Regions from separate parts of the Marinomonas mediterranea MMB-1 genome, predicted to be linked through region 2. Evidence: predicted binding sites of a transcription regulator. Region 2 holds the regulator's gene; each other region holds the start of a gene.

Evidence for each region. Region 2 encodes LexA, which represses DNA repair genes until DNA is damaged. Its sites were predicted from a motif close to TACTGTNTANNTANACAGTA; they were not measured.
Region 1: a site for LexA is predicted at 1,589-1,608, ahead of MARME_RS19240 (PA0069 family radical SAM protein). Genes of this name have one in related genera too.
Region 3: a site for LexA is predicted at 1,022-1,041, ahead of uvrD (DNA helicase II). Genes of this name have one in related genera too.

The regions. Positions count from the first base shown of each region.
Region 1 covers NC_015276.1:4,220,618-4,223,902, reverse strand. Annotated here, with positions in the region: gene MARME_RS19245 (DNA-3-methyladenine glycosylase I) at 1-401, opposite strand, end outside; gene MARME_RS19240 (PA0069 family radical SAM protein) at 489-1,565, opposite strand; gene MARME_RS19230 (alpha/beta fold hydrolase) at 1,968-2,765, shown strand; gene MARME_RS19225 (GGDEF domain-containing protein) at 2,873-3,285, shown strand, end outside.
Region 2 covers NC_015276.1:2,469,373-2,472,657, forward strand. Annotated here, with positions in the region: gene dinG (ATP-dependent DNA helicase DinG) at 1-1,782, opposite strand, end outside; gene lexA (transcriptional repressor LexA) at 1,852-2,475, shown strand; gene MARME_RS11290 (hypothetical protein) at 2,680-2,958, opposite strand; gene MARME_RS11295 (DUF6586 family protein) at 2,962-3,285, opposite strand, start outside.
Region 3 covers NC_015276.1:4,640,405-4,643,689, reverse strand. Annotated here, with positions in the region: gene MARME_RS21005 (amino acid aminotransferase) at 1-309, opposite strand, end outside; gene MARME_RS21000 (PA3496 family putative envelope integrity protein) at 741-929, opposite strand; gene uvrD (DNA helicase II) at 1,097-3,285, shown strand, end outside.

The DNA of each region.
Region 1 (3,285 bases), 1.8 Mb from region 2:
GCTTTAGCTTCTGGCTCAAATCGCCAAAAATAAGTGGCAAGTGAGCCTTCTTTTTTGATCAGTTCTTTGGCGCGTTGAGCATTGTTAATGACGGCGGTGATCTTGCCTTTGTGTCGAATGATGCCTGCATCTTGAACAAGTCGTTCGACATCTTTTTCTGTGTAGTTCGCCATCTTCTCTATTTCAAAATTATCAAAGGCATTGCGGAAATTGTCTCGCTTTTCGAGAATCGTGCGCCAGCTTAATCCAGATTGAAAGCTCTCAAGACACAGTTTTTCAAATAACCTTCGATCATCATCGACGGGAAAGCCCCATTCCTTGTCGTGATATTGGGTGTATTGCTCTGTGGCAGAGCACCAAGAGCAGCGTTGTTTGTTGTCTTCTCCGGTAAACGTTCCCATTTTATTTATCCTTTTAGAGGTTCGAGATTAATGGTGAATACATTGTTATACATTAGATTATCTATTTTGCATTAGATCAAAGCTCGTTTAGATTAATGAGAGTTGATCCCCACTCTTTGGCGGAATACGAAACAAGGAACAATCCAACGGTAACATTCGTTCGCCTGAGAGCCCTGTTTTCTTTATTGCGAGGTGAAATCGTTGTCGTATTAAGTCCGCATAGATTCCTTCACCTGTCATGCGTTTACCAAATTGACTGTCATAAAGCTGACCTCCACGCATGTCTTTTATACGGCTGAGAACGTGCTCAGCTCGGTCTGGTAAGTGAGTATGCAGCCAGTCTGTGAAAAGCGGAGCGACTTCATGAGGTAATCTCAACATTATATAGTGCGCACTCTGTGCGCCAGCCTCAGCGCTTTGATGAACAATGGATTCGAGCTCGTGGTCGTTAACGAAAGGGATGACGGGTGCGGCAAGTACTGTGGTTGGAATTCGGCGCTCTGAAAGCGCTTTGACTAGGTTTAGACGAGTATGACCAGATGCCGTTCTGGGTTCGAGTATTCGTTTTAGGTCGTTGTCTAGAGTGGTAATGCTGATTGCAACCTGCACCAAGTTTTCAGCCGCCATTTTTTCTAATAATGACAAGTCCCTCGTAATTAAAGCGCTTTTAGTAATTAGTGATATGGGTTGTTTGTATTGGTAGGCAATTTCCAGCAAAGATCGAGTAATGTTAAGCTGCTTTTCGATAGGCTGATAGGCGTCGGTGTTAATGCCCAATGCAATGGGCTGACATTGATAGCGGATATTACAAAGCTCTCGCTCGAAGACATTTGGTGCGTTTATTTTTGCGGTTAGTTTAGTCTCGAAATCCAAGCCTGGAGACAAATCGATATAGGCATGGGAAGGACGTGCAAAACAATAAATACAACCATGCTCGCAACCTCGATAGGGGTTAACGGACAACCTAAAAGGCACATCAGGCGAGGTGTTCGACGTAATTAAGCTTTTGGCTTGTTCGTATCGTACTTCTGTATGAATTTGCGCTTCATATGTGGCTTCATAGGCGTACTCGTCTTCCAAATGAGACTGTGTCTTCTCAAAGCGACCTGTGATGTTGCTGTTTGAGCCTCGGCCTTTAATGAAGGTTTTTAAATCGGATGACATATCGCTACCAGCCCAATTAAAATAACTGTTTATTTATACAGTATTTTGCTGTCTGGTGCCAAGTCTAATGTTGAGTTTTTCTTCTATAGAAAATGAAAGTTTATCAAACATTGTTTCGTTTCAAGGTGGCGAGGGTTTCATGCTGAAAAGAAGCGTTCATTTAATGCTTCAATCTGCTATGGTTTTAATGCTCTCGTTTGTTTCTCTACTCGCTCGCTTTTGGGTAAAGGCAGTGTGCTGGATGGGATGAGAATTTGAAGCTTGAGGGCAACTTGCTCTTGTATCTAATCAGATTTGTCCGTAATTGACGAAATCTACGGCTCACTCTTATTGAGGTGTTATTTATTAATAAGCGTGCGTCATTTATATCTATACATTGCTAGCGGAGAGTTACCCAAACTAATGAATATTGTTAAGCGTAACAACGTAAAAATTATAGGCGACGGCGAAAAGACGCTTATGTTGGCTCACGGCTTTGGTTGTGATCAAAATATGTGGCGTTTTTTGCAGCCGATGTTAGAGGATTGTTACAAAATTGTTTTATTCGATTATGTGGGATGTGGGCTTTCGGATGTTTCTGCTTTTGATAAACATAGGTATCAGACTCTCGACGGTTATGCTTTGGATGTTGTTGAAATCTGTGAAGAGTTGAACCTTGAAAACGTGCAATTTGTCGGTCATTCCGTAAGTAGTATTATCGGAACGTTAGCTGCAATTAGGTCACCACATCTTTTTGAGAAGATGATTATGGTTTGTCCATCGCCTTGTTTTCTTAACGTTCCGCCAAACTACTATGGTGGATTCGAAAAAGAGGATTTAGAGGAACTAATCAACTTGATGGACAAAAACTACATAGGTTGGGCAAGCTATTTGGCTCCTTTAGTGATGGGGCAAACGAATAAAACGGAACTTATTCAAGAGCTTCAAGATAGCTTTTGTTCTACTGATCCTCGTTATGCAAAACCTTTCGCCAAGGCTACCTTCTTCTCTGATGACCGAAGTGCAATAGCCAAGCTGAACTTGCCCACATTAATACTACAGAGTAAAAATGATAATTTAGCTTCGGTTGAGGTGGGTAACTACATGCATAAAAAAATTGCTAATTCCACGCTTGAAGTTATCGATGCGTTTGGACATTGCCTGCATATGACTGAGCCTCAAGCTGTATATCAAAAAATAGAGAAGTTCATAGAGAGATGATAGAGCCGAGCCTTGACTCTTTTTCATGCTTGTTAGTAGTCACGGACTTTGAAACTAATAACCTTCAATATATCAATAGTTCTGCAAGTGTTTGCTTGGGGATAGAGATGAATGAGGCCTTAAAGTTCAACTTGTTCGATATTATTTCAAAGGCGAGCTCTATATTTTTTGAAAGCTACATTAGGCCAACTGTTATTAGCCTTGGAGAGTGTCAAGAAGTCCAATTGTCTTTGATAGCTAAAGCGGGTGAAAAAGTCCCTGCGGTGGCTAATATTAAATTAGTTGGCTCAAGTATATATTGGTCAATTTATACTGCGGTTGCTCGCGATAAATTATATCAAGAGCTTTTGTTGGTTAGAGATCAATTAGAAGAGGAAACACAAAAGTTAACTAAGTTAACCAGAATCGATCCTCTAACAAGGTTGCGTAATCGGAGAGCAGCTTTTGATGATTTGAATGATTTAATAGAGCGACTTAAGCGTCAGTTTGTTCCCGCATCTTTCATCATGATTGATATTGA
Region 2 (3,285 bases):
TAGCCTTTCTTTATGGCTATCTAAAATAATACGCTTTGATTGCTCCCCCTGAATAAGCAAAATGGCTTTCAACGAGTCGTTCACTTGATCTGCCACTGACTCCATTTGCTTGCGAGAGGAAAACAAGACCAAGCTACCTTGCGTTAGATCGATGTGCTTATTTAAATACTGTACAATCTCTTTGGTATGGTCATCGGCCTTATTCGGCTCACTAACGAAGTCGGGTACAATCAGTTCTGCCTTGTTGGCAAAGTCAAACGGGCTAAGAACACGCAGATATTCTGATTCTCTCGGCACACCGGAACGCATATTAAATCGATTAAACTGATTGAGCGCAGTCAAGGTGGCAGACGTAACGACAGCGCCAAAGCACTTATCCCAGAGTTGCATTCTTAATGTGTGAGCCGCCAATATTGGCGAAGCGCCAAGCTCAATATCTTGCTCTAAACCTTGACCAACCACTTCGAGCCATCGAGCATTCGGAGGGTAATTGAGATCATCCTGATGAGAATACAAACGCCACAACTCAACGGCTTGCTCTAAACGCCCTAAGATGACACCTAAGATTGGCTGCCAATTTTCGGCAGTTTCTTGGGTAACCCCCATACCTTCGTTTTGTTTTACTTTTTTACATTCATCTTGAATGCTTTCAATTTGGCCAAACAGTTTTTGGTAAGAGGTAGACAAGCTATAAGCTAACTGTCGCAACTCTTCGGGGACGACACCAAATTCGAAACGGTGTTGATTGTTCTCTAAATCAAGCCCAAGTTGCTGTATGTAAGGGGCTAACCCTTGTTGCACATACTGAATAAAATTAACAACGGTTTGTATTTGCTGGGGGATTTTCATTAACAATTGCCCCGTTAGACTCACTTCTTGAGTCAGCTCTTGCTTGAGCGTCAGTAGATTTTTTTCCAGTTGACGCAGCCAACTAATACTGCCCTGCAATCTAATTTCGTGCCTAAAGTGCCCAATTGCTTTATCTGGCAAGTGGTGGCCTTCGTCGAAGACATAAATGGTTTCATCAGGTGGGGTCAAGATAGCACCGCCACCCAGCGATAAATCCGCTAGAACAAGATCGTGGTTTGCGACAATAACATCGGCTGTCTCTATTTCAGCTCTTGCTTTGAAAAATGGGCACGCCGAAAAGTTAGCGCAATTTCGATTGGTACATTGCTGGTGGTCGGTCGTGAGTCGCCGCCAATCTTGATCTCTCAAGATACCTTCCCAGTTATCTTTATCACCATCCCAATCGCTATTTTTAAGCGCTTCGTCCATTTTTTGGTATAAGGCGGTATTCACATCATCCGTTTGTAAATGCTGCTCAAGCAACCCCGCAAACATATCGTCCGTCGCAAGTTCTTCACTGCCCATGAAGTCTTCGAGCTTATTTAAACAAAGATACCGCCCGCGACCTTTTGCCAACGTATATCGAAAAGCAACCTCTGTATGTTCGAGCAAGTCGGGCAGCTCTTTAAATAGGATTTGCTCTTGAAGCGCTACGGTTGCTGTCGAAATGACGAGCTTTACCCCTTTCGCTTTTGCAATTGGAATAGCCGACAGACAATAAGACAACGTCTTACCTGTACCAGTACCGGCCTCTACTACCGCGACATGCTTTTCACCGAGGCGTTCGCCTTCAGTGCCTTGCTTTATCCCACCTAAGGTTCGAGCAATGGTCGCAATCATTTGGCGCTGCCCTACCCGAGGTTTATGACCTTTAGATTCAAGGGACGCACGATACGCAGACTGAATTTCGTTCTTTATTTTGTCGGAAAGCATTAATCTTGTTGAGTATTTTTAAATAGACTGTATATAATAACAGTAACTGTACAAACAAACAGATGAATTATGATTAAATTAACCAAAAGACAGTCTGACGTATTGGAAACGATTCGCCAACACATTAGCGAAACCGGCTTCCCTCCCACTCGTGCAGAAATTGCCGCTCGATTGGGTTTTCGCTCACCTAATGCCGCAGAAGAACACTTAAAAGCACTTTCTAAAAAAGGTGCCATTGAAATGTTGTCCGGTGCTTCGCGTGGTATTCGCCTTATAAACGAAACGCCAGCAGGCGCAAACGATTCTGACCTGGGCCTACCCGTTGTCGGTAAGGTCGCCGCAGGCGCCCCTATTCTAGCGCAAGAAAACGTCGCGACCCACATTTCCGTCCCCCCCAGCATGTTTTCACCTAAAGCAGACTACCTACTATCCGTCAGCGGTATGAGCATGAAAGACGTTGGCATTATGGATGGCGATTTGCTTGCTGTCCATAAAACCCACGCCGTTCGAAATGGTCAAATTGTCGTCGCTCGAATTGGCGAAGAAGTGACGGTAAAACGATTTGAAAAGAAAGGCAGTAAGGTAAGACTTATTGCCGAAAACACCGAGTTCGATGATATTCTAGTGGATCTTGAGAGCGAAGAATTTGCCATCGAAGGCTTATCTGTCGGCGTTATTCGTCAAGGCATCTAGTTAAGGCACCTAAGTAGACTTTTAAGCTTTCGTATAGCGACTGTAAACGACATTACCTCCTAACCGAAAGCAAAGCACTTAGAATATCTAAAAAGCCAATGGCTCTAAAACTTAAAAGCAACGCTCATTTATTTAAGCGTTGCTTTTTTTATTTGGCGATAGAGCGAAAACCTTTCACCCTGTTTTTACAGAGAAAGGCCTTAACTAGTGCAAAACCTTAGGCATCATATCCATGTCTTCCGCCATATCCATATCCATATCCATTTGATCTGAGAAATCATCAGAATAGACATAATCAATACCCGCATGAAACATGCGTTTTGCCAACTCAAAGTAGCGATCTTTTAACAATGAGCGTGTGTCTTCTGGAATTTGCAATACAGCAAGAGGCTTTTCCGGGGCATCTGAATCATCTTCAGCCACCGGACGAAGCACAATATCACCATTATCTAACTCGACTATTTCGAGGTAAGCGTCTTTCATTCTTTAATACTCTGAGGATTCTTCTCTAAATCTCAACACCAACTCAACCAAAGAATCCAAATAGGATTTGACTGATCCGCCGAGGTCGCTTGCTGACGCTCCTATCATTTGAACATCACTTAATTGACTGCTAATCGGGTTAGGCCTGCATTCGAAATACGTATCGAAAGACGCAAGCAACATGCTAAACCAAGAATTTGAGTCGGCGCTCAAAAGCTTTAGCTCACTAAGTACAGGCACTGTGAGTTCATTATCCGTCGCATTTGTAATAAGTTGTTCTACTGTCAAATCAGCCGTTAAACCATAGGCTATCTTGACCTCTTGAAG
Region 3 (3,285 bases), 2.2 Mb from region 2:
ACCGCCAGGTGTATGGGCGGTATGAGCGCGATTTTTAGAAATCACAGCATGATCTTGACCAAAAAGCAGGGCTTTTACCGCAGCGCGGTAAGCTTCCTCACCTTCAATGCTAAGGTAGCTTTTGGTGTTTTCATCGATAACAAGGCGTTCTTCTGCCTGTTTTACCGATTTAAGGATCGGTGTAGCGCCTTGTTCGTCTTTATAAACGCCAACGCCTAAATTGATTTTATTAGGGTTTGTGTCCTTACGAAACGTGTCGCTTAAACCAAGAATAGGGTCAGCTGGAGCAGCTTGGATGTGTTCAAACATGGTGACTCCCCGATAGGGTTATAATTGTTTTTGTTTTTGTGGGTTGATGATTAAAAAATTTAGATGTAATGGTACTTGAAACGCTATTCGGCTTCTAGGGAATAGATCAATAAGTCGATTATCTTTTTGTAGAGATCGTTGCACGATTATTGCGCTTTCCAATACCATGTTAAAAAGAGACTCAAAATGCTCATTTGTAACGTATAAACTTCGCTTTTTCGTCTATTTTTGCCTCGTCTTGGCTTCGCTCGCGACTTAGTGCAGGGGGCTTTTGTAACTAAAATGAGGGTGAAAGCACTAATTCGAAAGCATTTTGGACAAAAAATAGGGGGTAGCAAACCCTGAACCGGCGTCTATAAAAGTAAGAGGCCAGCAGAAGACAGTCCTATTTAAAATAGGCTGTAAAAATGAGTGTTAGGAGACGTTATATATCAGTCGTCCCAACCGTCGGAAATCGCTTGTATTAAGCGTTGTTCCTCTCGATAATTCTCGATTGCGCGTCGTGCTTTAAGCATTCTGTCGCTATCCTCTTTTTGGGTTCGTTCGTTTTCTTCTTTTTTTAAACTGATGGATGCATGAAGCAATTCAGTTTTGATTTCAGCTACTTCCATAGACGTCATGAGTAATACCTCTCAGACTCTTTTGATGACAGATATGACGAATCACTGTCATCAGCCGTTGAAAAAAGTCAAAATAGATAGAAAGCAAGACTACCTGTATATAAAAACCGCAAAATTGATCAAAAATCAACCATTTTGTGGCTTAATTTTAAAAATGGCGGAGCTCAATGGACGTTTCTTTTATTCTCGATGCCCTAAACGACAAACAGCGTGAGGCCGTTGCCGCGCCACTTCAAAACAGTTTGGTACTGGCTGGCGCTGGTTCCGGTAAAACTCGCGTACTGGTTCATCGTATAGCGTGGCTAATGCATGCCTATGAGCTATCACCTTATAGCCTTATGGCCGTTACCTTCACCAACAAAGCGGCGCGAGAGATGCAAGGGCGTATCGAGCAGCTTGTTGGATTACCACCTCAAGGTATGTGGGTGGGAACCTTCCATGGTTTGGCCCATCGCCTGCTTAGAGCGCATTGGCGCGATGCAGGGTTGAAGGAAAACTTCCAAATCATGGACAGCGATGATCAGCTTCGTCTCGTTAAACGTATCATGCGAGAGTTTAATATCGATGATACGCGTTGGCCGCCTAAGCAAGTGGCTTGGTTTATTAACGGCCAAAAAGACGAAGGTCGACGTGCTGCTCATGTTCCCGACTCGCATGATCCATTTTCAAAAGGGATGCGAGAGCTTTATTACCACTACGAAGAAGCGTGTGAACGCAACGGCTTACTGGATTTTGGTGAGTTATTGTTACGAGCGCATGAATTAATGCTGACAAATCCGGCTTTATTAAAGCATTACCAACAACGCTTTGTGCATGTGCTGGTGGACGAGTTTCAGGACACCAACACCATTCAGTATGCGTGGCTTCGTGTGATGGTTGGTGATACTGGCACGATCACCGCAGTGGGTGATGATGACCAGTCAATCTATGGTTGGCGTGGCGCAAAAATTGAGAATATCCAAAACTTCTCAAAACACTTTAATGACGTGGCGACGATTCGTCTTGAACAAAACTATCGTTCAACTGGGCAAATTCTAAAAGCCGCCAACGGGCTGATTCAGAACAATGATGATCGCTTAGGTAAAGAGCTTTGGACAGACAGCGGCGATGGCGACCCGATTTCCCTTTATGCTGGGTTTAATGAGCAAGACGAAGCGCGCTTTATATTAGAGATTATTAAAAAGTGGCGCGACGACGGAACCGCGTTAAAAGACATGGCGATTTTATATCGTTCTAACGCTCAATCTCGTGTGATCGAAGAATGCCTCGTTAGGGAACAGTTGCCTTATAGAATTTATGGTGGGCACAGATTCTATGATCGTTTAGAGATCAAAAACGCATTGGCGTATGCTCGGTTGGCAGTTGACCCGAATGACGACGGCGCAATGGAGCGTGTAATTAACGTACCACCGCGTGGCATTGGCGAACGCAGTATTGGTACCTTGCGAGAGATCGCTCGAGATCAAGGTTGCTCTATGTGGCAGGCCGCAGAGCATATCGTGCAGCATGGTGTGATGCCTGCTCGCGCTTCCAATGCGATTAAGAACTTCTTACAGATTATTGATGGTATGGGGAATACGTTAATCCAACCTGATCTAGGTTTGGGTGATGTCTTTGAACACATCATTCAAGAAGCGGGTTTGATTCCTCATCATGAGAAGGAGAAGGGTGAAAAAGGCGAAGCCCGTATTGAGAACTTGAAAGAGTTAGTCAGCGCCGCAAGTGGTTTCTCGTGGTCAGAAGATGACGAAGAGTTTAGCTCGCCAATGATGGCATTCTTGGACCAAGCGGTATTGGATGCGGGTGAAGCTCAGGCGGATGAGTATCAGGATTCGGTTCAGTTGATGACGCTGCACTCGGCGAAGGGCTTGGAATTTCCATTGGTCTTTTTAACTGGCGTGGAAGAGAATTTGTTCCCTTCCAAAATGTCGTTTGAGGAACCTGGACGCCTCGAAGAGGAGCGTCGCCTTTGTTATGTTGGTATTACGCGGGCCATGGAGAAGCTCTATATTACCTATGCGGAATCGCGTCGATTGCATGGCAGTGAATCTTTCAATAGTCCTTCTCGTTTTATTCGTGAAATCCCACAAGAGTGTATTGAAGAAGTGCGCCTGCGCTCACAAGTCGCAAGACCTGTTTCGATGCAGCGACACAACTATCAAGGCACACTGCAAAAGCAAAATCAGAGCATATTGCACGGTTATCAAGTACCTGAAACCAACGTTTCAATGGGCGACCGAGTGAAGCATCCGGTCTTCGGTGAAGGGTTGGTTATTAACTACGAAGGACAAGGCCCACAGGCCAGAGTTCAAGTGAACTTCGATACCGAAGGTACAAAGTGGCTTGTGTTGTCTTT